DNA from 2 places in the Kosakonia sp. SMBL-WEM22 genome. Region 2 is predicted to be linked to the other one. Evidence: predicted binding sites of a transcription regulator. Region 2 holds the regulator's gene; the other holds the start of a gene.

Region 1 (5,183 bases), 1.3 Mb from region 2:
CCCCTTTTTACCTCCGCAAAGGCACGTGTCATGCAGCTTGCGCTGTGTTGTCGTGTGCCTTGTTGGTGCCTTTAAACCCCCGTCCTGCGCGCATCTTATTGAAGAACCGATCAAATTTAAGGGGATTCTGAAGGCCTTCATCGCAGCGGCTACATACGCTTAAGGGACAATCTTTGAGAGTTGTGATAGCAGCTCAAGGGGCGCTTATGAATTTTGTTTTTTTTAGAGTTGACCACGCACCGCATGAAAAAACCAGTGTGGTGAATTTCGTTTTAAAAGATGTTGAACTGCTTCGTGATGGCGAAGTGATTGCCGTACCCGGCGATCTTACCGTCACCTCGCTGCCGTTTTTCTACTTCTGTTCGGTGCAAACCGGATTTCGCAAGATCGAGTACAAAATGGCCAACAATCCGCCGGCACGGATAACCTGCAGTGCAGGCTATCTGAAAACGGGTGACTACCTGGTAGAGACGCCGGAAGGGGAGAAGGTGATGCAGTTTAACGCGCTTAACGGCACATGGACGGAGAAGAACGCCTCCGCTGTGATCGACCACCAGGGCTTTATCGCCCGTCAGTTTGCCCTCCTGCGCCCGGTCAAAAGCAGCGGCCGTACGGTACCTTTCAATTAATCCGCTCTGTTACCTCTTTTTCTGCATATCGATTAACTGCTCGGCCGTGACTGCCGGGTAGCCCTGAGCATTTTCCGGGACTTCATGCATCGCAGGGATTGGCACCAGCGGCCCAAGAAAACGGGGTTCACGTTTAAACAGATAGAGATCCGCAATCGTCCCTAGCCGGGCGCCAAACTCGCGCGCCCGCACACTCCACATATCTTTTGGTGACGGTACGGCGTAACACTGCGCCTGAATGCCCAGATGGCGGGCGATAAAGAGTGCGCGCTCGCAGTGGAAGCGCTGGGTAATGATAATAAAGTCGTTGGTGTCGAACACCTTGCGAGTGCGGACAATCGAGTCCAGCGTGCGAAAACCAGCATAATCGAGCACGATATCCGCAGGGTCAACGCCACCGGCGATAAGATCTTTACGCATGGTCACCGGCTCGTTATAGCTCTGCTGCGCGTTATCGCCGCTCAGTAGTAGATAGTTCACCTTGCCGCTGTTATAGGCGTTAAGGGCGCCCTGAATGCGGTAGCGGTAATATTGGTTGATAACACCGGTGCGGTAATATTTTGCCGTGCCAAGCACCACGCCGACCTGACGCCAGGGGAGATCCTGCAGGTCGTCGTAGATGTAGGGGGCGGTTTTCCAGCTCATCCAGCGATCGAGACCCAGCGCGGTTAACACCAGCAGACCAATCAGGGCTATCAGGCTGTAAAAAACACGCTTTAACATGGAGCTGGCTCGTAAGGGATTGAAATTGCACTCAGGCTACTTTACCCACACCGCAAGCGCAAGAAACGGCAGCTCAATCGCGCTGTTTTTCATCACTGCGGCCTTAACCGCAGTGATGCGCATCATAGCGTTACGCGCTCAACCGCTTCGCAGCCTAACGCGCGCAGAGTTGCAACCGTGGCATCCCACTGCGTTAACGGCGCGTCAGCGCGTTCCGCCAGCACGGCTCTCGTGATATCCGGGTAGTCGAAACCGCTCAGGCTGAGCAGATTAAGCGCGCCTTGCAGCGGCGGCAGCGTCGGGTTAAACGCCGCGTTCTCCGCATAACGGCCACTGAAGATCTGCCCATCGCGACAGAGTAGAGCAACGCCAGAAGGGGAGTTTGTATACGGGGAGTGGCTCTGGCTTGCTGCGGCAATAGCGGCCTGAGTCAGCGCATCGCCGCGCGGAGCGAATCCGTGATCCTGGGTGTCCATTAGTAGGGTTTTGATCTCAAGATCCTTCGGCCCAAATGCATCCGGCAGGTAATCAGCGAGGGTATGTGGCGCGCGGCCGGGAAGGTTAATGCGCAGAGAAAGCCCACTGTTGAGTTCATTCATAAATTGTCGGCAGTGGCCGCACGGCGTGTAGTTAACGGTAACCGATTCGAGTGCAGTTTCACCGCGCAGCCAGGCGTGGCTGATGGCGCTCTGCTCGGCGTGCACCGTCTGCTGCATGGTGGCACCAATGAACTCCATATTGGCACCAAAATACCAGTTGCCGCTGACACCGCGGGCAATCGCGCCGACATTGAAATGGGAGAGGTCGGTGCGGGCGCAGGCGGCTGCGAGGGGCAGCAGGGCGAAGGCCAGCGCATCGGCATCACGCTGTGTTGCGCTTTGCAACGTTGCCACCTGCTCCGCACTCAGCATAGCGGGGAAGTGTTCATCCGCCAGCAGAGGCGCCAGCGCGGTCTGAAGTTCGCCCGGCAGGCCGGAAAAAGCAGTGTGAAAACGAGAATGCATAGCAGTGCCTCATAGCAGTGTAATGGAAACACAGTGTACGGGCCTGCTACGCTTTTATTTGTGACAGAAATCACATTGTTTATGCAACGAATGAAACGCATTAAAAAATTGCGCGACCCATCGCAAATTTTACCCCCACAAGGCGATCAGTAGCGGAAAGAGGAAGGGTGCCACCAGCGAGGTGATAATCCCGCAGATCACCAGCGCCAACGAGCTAAAAGCGCCCTCCTGATAATCAAGCTCCGCGCAGCGTGCCGTCCCCAGCGCGTGAGACGCGGTGCCCATCGCCAGCCCGCGCGCCGATTTGGTTCTGATGCGCATCAGGTTGAGCAAGGTGTGCCCGAATACCGCGCCAAGCACGCCGACAAAAATTACGCACACCGCGCTGATTGCCGGGATGCCGCCAATGCTGCCGCCCACCGCCATCGCAATCGGCGTGGTAACGGATTTCGGTAAGATTGAGGCGGCAATCTCCGGCGTTGCCCCCATCAGCAGCGCAATAAGTGTGCCGCTGATCATCGCCACCAGGCTGCCGATAAAACAGATGGTAATAATCGATTTCCAGCGCGCGCGGATCTGATGCAACTGTTCATAAAGAGGAAACGCCAGCGCCACCACCGCAGGTTGCAGCAGATCGTTGAGCACTTTGCTGCCCTGAAAGTAGTGATCGTAGGGCGTGCCGGTCAGCAGCAGCAGCGGGATAATCACCACCATCGCCACCAGCAAAGGGTTCAGCAGCGCCAGCTTAAAGCGCGCGGCCAGTTTGCGGGCGGCGAAAAAGACCGCCAGCGTTAAGGGCAGGGACCACCAGATATAGGCCATCACTCTTTTGTTTCCTCACGACCGGCCACTTTACGCTCGCCGTGTACCAGATGGGTACTCCAGCTGACCACCAAAAAGACCACCAGCGTACTCACCGCGCAGGAGACGACAATCGGGCCGAACTGCGCGCGCAGCACATCGTAATACTGCATAACACCGACGCCGATAGGCACAAACAGTAGCGCCATGTAGCGAATAAGCAGAAAACAGCCGGGATTGACCCACTTCGCCGGCAGGATCTGCAGCGCCAGCAGGACAAACATAATCAGCATGCCAATAATGCTGCCGGGAATGGCGATCGGCAGTAGTGAGGCGACAAAAATACCGGCATATAAGCAGGCATAGATGAGCGCGAAGGCTCGCAGGTACTGCCAGATGATTATTAGTGATTTATTCATGGTGGAAATCCTTGCTGAAACGCATTCATCATACAATTAAAGCTAAAAACGTGCTACCGATCACATCATGAATTTTGAGCATACCAGACATTCCATTTGGTTAGATTATGGGTTCAAACTGGGCAGGCGGTGAAAAAAGGGGCCGCAAAGCCTTCAGAGCCCGATAATAATGGCTCTTTCCTCGCTTCCGGAGAGCGGCTACTATGTCGCCTCATTTTTTCGGGGTGATTTATGCGTGTATTACTGGCTCCAATGGAGGGCGTGCTCGATTCTCTGGTGCGTGAGCTGCTGACTGACGTCAATGATTATGATCTCTGTATCACCGAGTTTCTACGCGTGGTTGATCAGCTGCTACCAGTTAAATCCTTTCATAAGATCTGCCCGGAATTGCAGCGCCAGAGCCGCACCTCCTCCGGCACGTTAGTGCGCATTCAATTGCTGGGTCAATATCCCGAGTGGCTGGCGGAAAATGCCGCCCGCGCAGTTGAACTCGGCTCGTGGGGTGTTGATCTCAACTGCGGCTGTCCGTCGAAACTGGTCAACGGCAGCGGCGGTGGAGCAACGTTACTCAAAGATCCGGAGCTGATCTATCGCGGTGCGAAAGCGATGCGTGAAGCTGTGCCGTCCCATCTGCCGGTTACGGTAAAAATCCGTCTCGGCTGGGAGAACTCCGCCCGCCAGTTTGAAATTGCCGATGCGGTACAGCAGGCGGGGGCCAGCGAATTGACAGTGCATGGCCGCACGAAAGAGGATGGCTATAAAGCGGAGCGCATCAACTGGCAGGCAATAGGCGAGATCCGCCAGCGCCTGTCAATTCCGGTTATCGCCAACGGCGAAATCTGGGACTGGCAGAGCGCACAGGCCTGCATGGCAGCGACCGGCTGCGATGCTGTGATGATTGGCCGCGGTGCGCTCAATGTGCCAAACCTCAGTAGGGTGGTGAAATATAACGAGCCTCGTATGCCGTGGCCCGAGGTGGTTGCGCTGCTGGCGAAATATAGCCGGCTTGAGAAGCAGGGCGATACCGGTCTATATCACGTCGCACGTATTAAACAGTGGCTGGGCTATCTGCGCAAAGAGTACGCCGAAGCTGGCGAACTCTTTGCTGAAATCCGCACTTACAAAACCTCTCAGGATATTGCAGCCGCAATTGCCCGTACTGAAATATAGGTTCATGCAACGCTACGATGTAATTGACTACAATACGTAGCGTTATCTAAGTCACACTTTTAATCTCTTACCTAAATTGCTCGTGGATTATTTCGAGGTGAGATGGTATTTATTTACCTACACCATCACAGGGTTGTTACTGTTAAACAGGCAAAACCTAAACCATTAAAATTCACCGCTTGTGAATTTGAGGTTTGGGTTTTTTTGTTTTGATGGTGTGCATAAATAAAAGCTGTAAAGCAAATAACTATAAGGAGTTGCCTGAGCCTTACGCGTTAGCACTAATTTTAACGCGGCAGTTGCGGCCAGCAATATAAAAACGGAATAGAAATGGCACATATTAAATTTGTCTTACCTTTGGCGTTCCTGTCAGGTATTAGCGGCACTTGCGCTTTTGCCAAAAGCGAACTGCCCAACACTCAGGGTTTTATTGAAAA
Region 2 (5,183 bases):
CGAAGAGCCGAACCAGGCGCGGCATAAACCGCGGCTGGTGGTGTTTCATGGCCTTGAAGGCAGCCTGCACAGCCCCTATGCGCACGGCCTGATCAATGCGGCGAAACAGCGCGGCTGGCTGGGCGTGGTGATGCATTTTCGCGGCTGTAGCGGCATCCCGAATCGCCTGAACCGCATCTACCACTCCGGCGAAACCGAAGATGGCACCTGGTTTCTCACCTGGCTGCGTCAGGAGCTTGGCGAGGCGCCAACCGCAGCGGTGGGATATTCGCTGGGCGGAAATATGCTCGGCTGCCTGCTGGCGAAAGCGGATGACGATCTCCCCCTCGACGCGGCGGTGATTGTTTCCGCGCCGCTGGTGCTGGAAGCCTGCAGCTATCATATGGATAAGGGCTTCTCACGCGTTTATCAGCGCTATCTGCTCAACCTACTAAAGGCCAATGCCGCGCGCAAACTGCGCGCCTATCCCGGTTCGCTGCCAACCACCATGGAGGTGCTGCGTAAAATGCGGCGCATCCGCGATTTTGATGATGTGATTACCTCAAAAATCCACGGCTTCGACGATGCGCTTGATTACTATCGCCGCTGTAGTGCTATGCCGCTGCTGCCGCAGATTCGTAAACCGACGCTTATCATTCACGCCAAGGACGATCCGTTTATGGATCATCACGTCATTCCCGATCTTGCGCAATTACCCGCTAATATTGAGTATCAATTGACGGAACATGGCGGGCACGTCGGCTTTGTCGGCGGCACGCTGCGTCGCCCGGAGATGTGGCTTGAAACGCGCATTCCGGACTGGTTATCCGCTTATCTGGGAGCATCATGATTATTCCGTGGCAAGAAGTCGACGCCGACACGCTCGACAATCTGATTGAGAGCTTTGTCTTGCGCGAAGGCACCGATTATGGTGAACATGAGCGTTCACTTGAGCAAAAGGTCGCCGACGTAAAACGGCAATTGCAGCGCGGCGAGGCCGTACTGGTGTGGTCAGAGCTGCACGAAACGGTGAACATTATGCCGCGCGGGCAGTTCCACGACTAACCGGGTGCCGGGCGGCTTTGATACTGAACAACAGCTTTTCTTCAGGGAGTTGCTATGTCCGCCAAACATCCGGTCATCGCCGTCACTGGCTCCAGCGGCGCGGGAACCACCACCACCAGCCTCGCCTTTCGTAAGATCTTCGCCCAACTCAACATGCACGCGGCGGAGGTGGAAGGCGACAGCTTTCATCGTTATACCCGTCCGGAAATGGACATGGCGATCCGCAAAGCCCGCGATCTTGGGCGGCACATCAGCTATTTTGGCCCGGAAGCGAACGACTTCGGCCTGCTGGAGCAGACCTTCAGCGAGTATGGCCAGAGCGGCCAGGGCCAGGCGCGGAAATATCTCCATACTTACGATGAAGCCGTGCCGTGGAATCAGGTGCCAGGAACCTTTACCCCATGGCAGCCATTGCCGGAACCGACCGATGTGCTCTTCTACGAAGGGCTGCACGGCGGTGTGGTGACGCCGCAGCACGATGTGGCGCGTCACGTCGATCTGCTGGTGGGCGTGGTGCCGATTGTTAACCTGGAGTGGATCCAGAAGATGATCCGCGACACCAGCGAGCGCGGTCACTCCCGGGAAGCAGTGATGGATTCGGTAGTGCGCTCAATGGAGGATTACATCAACTACATCACGCCGCAGTTCTCCCGCACTCATCTCAACTTCCAGCGCGTTCCTACCGTCGATACCTCCAACCCCTTCGCCGCCAAAGGCATCCCTTCTCTGGATGAGAGCTTTGTGGTGATTCATTTCCGCAATCTGGAGGGGATCGACTATCCGTGGCTGCTGGCGATGTTGCAGGGCTCGTTTATCTCGCACATGGATACGCTGGTGGTGCCGGGTGGCAAAATGGGGCTGGCGATGGAGCTGATTATGACGCCGCTGGTGCAACGGCTGATGGAAGGTAAAAAGATTAAATAACCCGGCGGAAAGCGCCGCCGGGCGAGCTTATCAGGCTTCTACCACTTCGTAGGAGTGGGTAATCTTAACCGCTTTTTCCAGCATCAGCGCCACGGAGCAGTACTTCTCAGCCGAGAGGTCGACCGCGCGGGATACCGCAGCGTCTTTCAGCGCTTTGCCGGTAACGATGAAGTGCAGGTTGATATGGGTAAAGTAGCGCGGCGCTTCTTCCCGGCGCTCGGAGGTCAGCTTCACTTCGCAATCGGTGACGTCATGACGCCCTTTTTGCAGGATCGACACTACGTCAATCGCGCTGCAACCCCCGGCGGCCATTAAGACCATCTCCATCGGGCTGGGAGCTTTGTCCCCGGAGTTGCCATCCATCAAAATTTGGTGGCCGGATGCGGACTCACCAAGGAACGTTAACCCTTCCACCCATTTCACTCGTGCCTGCATTTTCATCACTCCGGTATGGCAAATTTTTTCACAGATTACGCGTACATAACAAAACGCGCAACGGAAGGCGACCTGCGTCATGCTGAAGCGAGACACCAGGAGACAGGCGCCAAAAGCTATGCTAAAACAGTCTACATGCTACAGAGAAACATTGACGTTACGAATGTACGCAAGGGATATCATACATTAGAGACCGCAGATGTCGCTGACGGTCCACTTCCCGGGACTTGGGAAGCTTTGATTGCAACCCCAGAAGCTGAATGATTCACGCCGTTTCTGGAGCCAGCTTATAACAGAGGATAATCGCGCATGGTGCTTGGCAAACCGCAAACAGACCCGACTCTCGAATGGTTCTTGTCTCATTGCCATATTCATAAGTACCCGTCGAAGAGCACGCTGATTCACCAGGGTGAAAAAGCGGAAACGCTGTATTACATCGTTAAAGGCTCAGTGGCAGTGCTCATCAAGGATGAAGAGGGTAAAGAGATGATCCTCTCTTACCTCAACCAGGGCGATTTTATTGGTGAACTGGGCCTGTTTGAAGAGGGTCAGGAGCGCAGCGCCTGGGTTCGCGCCAAGACCGCCTGTGAAGTGGCGGAGATCTCCTACAAAAAATTCCGTCAGCTTATCCAGGTGAACCCGGATATTCTGATGCGCCTCTCCTCGCAGATGGCGCGTCGCCTGCAGGTGACCTCGGAGAAAGTCGGTAATCTGGCGTTCCTCGACGTGACCGGCCGTATTGCTCAGACTCTGCTGAACCTGGCGAAACAGCCGGACGCCATGACCCACCCGGACGGTATGCAAATTAAAATTACCCGTCAGGAGATCGGTCAGATCGTCGGTTGCTCCCGCGAAACGGTTGGTCGCATTCTGAAAATGCTCGAAGATCAAAACCTGATCTCCGCCCACGGTAAAACTATCGTCGTCTACGGTACGCGTTAATCTGCAAAATGGCGCATCGCTCATGCGGTGCGCCATTTTTGTTTTCCCATGTGGCGCAGGCTGATTTACCACCCCGAAATCAACTACGCACTGCGACAAACGCTGGTGTTATGCCTGCCTGTGGCGGTTGGGCTGCTGCTTGGTCATCTGCAACAGGGGCTTCTCTTCTCGCTGGTTCCCGCCTGCTGCAATATTGCGGGTCTCGATACCCCACATAAACGCTTCTTCAAACGCCTGATTATCGGCGGCTCGCTGTTTGCCGGCTGTAGCCTGGCGGTGCAGCTTCTGCTGGCAGAGAATCTTCCGCTACCGGTAATCATGACGGTGTTAACCCTGCTGCTGGGCGTGACGGGCGAAATCAGCGCGCTGCATGGCCGCTTGCTTCCCGCGTCTCTCATTGCCGCCATTTTTACCCTCAGCCTCGCCGGGAACATGCCGGTGTGGGAGCCGCTGCTGATCTACACCCTCGGCACCTTGTGGTACGGGCTCTTTAACTGGTTCTGGTTTTGGCTGTGGCGCGAACAGCCGCTGCGTGAATCTCTCAGTTTGCTCTACCGGCAACTGGCGGAGTATTGCGAAGCGAAATATAGCCTGTTAACCCAGCATGTCGATCCGGAAACCGCGCTGCCGCCGCTGCTTGACCGCCAGCAGAAAGCGGTGGATCTGATTAGCCAGTGTTACCAGCAGCTGCATATGTTGGCAGCCAATCAGAACAATGACTACAAGCGCCTGCTACGTGTCTTCCAGGTCGCGTTGGATCTGCAGGAACATATCTCTGTCAGCCTGCATCAGCCGGAAAAGGTGCAGAAACTGGTCGAACAGACCCACGCCGAGCAGGTGATTCGCTGGAATGCACAAACTGTCGCAGCTCGCCTGCGCGTGCTGGCGGATGACATCCTCTACCATCGCTACCCGACCCGCTTCACCATGGAGAAGCAGGTTGGCGCACTGGAAAAAATTGCCCGTCAGCACCCGGATAATCCGGTCGGGCAGTTCTGCGCCTGGCACTTTAGCCGTATCGCCCGCGTGCTGCGCACCCAGCGCCCGCTCTATATTCGCGATTTGATGGAGGATAAGCAGGAGCGTCTGCCGCTGATCCCGGCACTGAAAAGTTATCTGTCGCTGAAATCAACCGCCCTGCGCAATGCCGCGCGCATCAGCGTGATGCTCAGCATCGCCAGTCTGATGGGCAGCGCATTAAATCTGCCGAAACCCTACTGGATCATGATGACGGTGATGGTGGTAACGCAGAACGGCTACGGCGCGACGCGGGTGCGCATCGTCAACCGTGCCGCCGGCACGCTGGCCGGGCTAGTGGTGGCGGGTATGACGCTGCACTTTCATGTGCCGCTCGGCTTTACATTGGCGGCGATGCTGATGATCACCCTGAGCAGCTATTTGATTATCCGCAAAAGCTACGGCTGGGCGACGGTCGGTTTTACGATTACGGCGGTCTATACCCTGCAAATCCTGACGCTCAATGGCGATCAGTTTATTCTCGCCCGGCTTGTCGATACGTTGATTGGCTGCCTGATTGCTTTCGGCGGAATGGTGTGGCTGTGGCCGCAGTGGCAAAGCGGCCTGCTGCGCCAGAATGCGCACGATGCGCTGGAGGCCTATCAGGATGCGATTCGCCTGATCCTCAGCAACAATCCAGAAGCAACGCCGCTGGCATGGCAGCGTATGCAGGTTAACCAGGCGCATAACGCCCTGTTCAACTCCCTCAACCAGGCGATGCAGGAGCCCGGCTTTAACAGCCGCTACCTGAGCGATATGAAACTGTGGGTTACCCACAGCCAGTTTATTGTTGAACATATCAACGCTATGACGACGCTGGC

What was found. Region 2 encodes CRP, which controls carbon source genes, mostly activating them, when cyclic AMP is high. Its sites were predicted from a motif close to ATGTGANNNNNNTCACAT; they were not measured.
Region 1: the regulator CRP is predicted to act here: its motif matches at 2,415-2,432, upstream of cdd (cytidine deaminase).

Annotation. Positions count from the first base shown of each region.
Region 1 covers NZ_CP051488.1:3,261,682-3,266,864, reverse strand. Annotated here, with positions in the region: gene HF650_RS15710 (hypothetical protein) at 258-629, shown strand; gene sanA (outer membrane permeability protein SanA) at 639-1,352, opposite strand; gene cdd (cytidine deaminase) at 1,475-2,356, opposite strand; gene HF650_RS15695 (CidB/LrgB family autolysis modulator) at 2,486-3,181, opposite strand; gene HF650_RS15690 (CidA/LrgA family protein) at 3,178-3,576, opposite strand; gene dusC (tRNA dihydrouridine(16) synthase DusC) at 3,808-4,746, shown strand; gene HF650_RS15680 (OprD family outer membrane porin) at 5,077-5,183, shown strand, end outside.
Region 2 covers NZ_CP051488.1:4,534,775-4,539,957, forward strand. Annotated here, with positions in the region: gene HF650_RS21870 (hydrolase) at 1-829, shown strand, start outside; gene HF650_RS21875 (YheU family protein) at 826-1,044, shown strand; gene HF650_RS21880 (phosphoribulokinase) at 1,099-1,968, shown strand; gene HF650_RS21885 (OsmC family protein) at 1,999-2,403, opposite strand; gene crp (cAMP-activated global transcriptional regulator CRP) at 2,713-3,345, shown strand; gene HF650_RS21895 (YccS/YhfK family putative transporter) at 3,394-5,183, shown strand, end outside.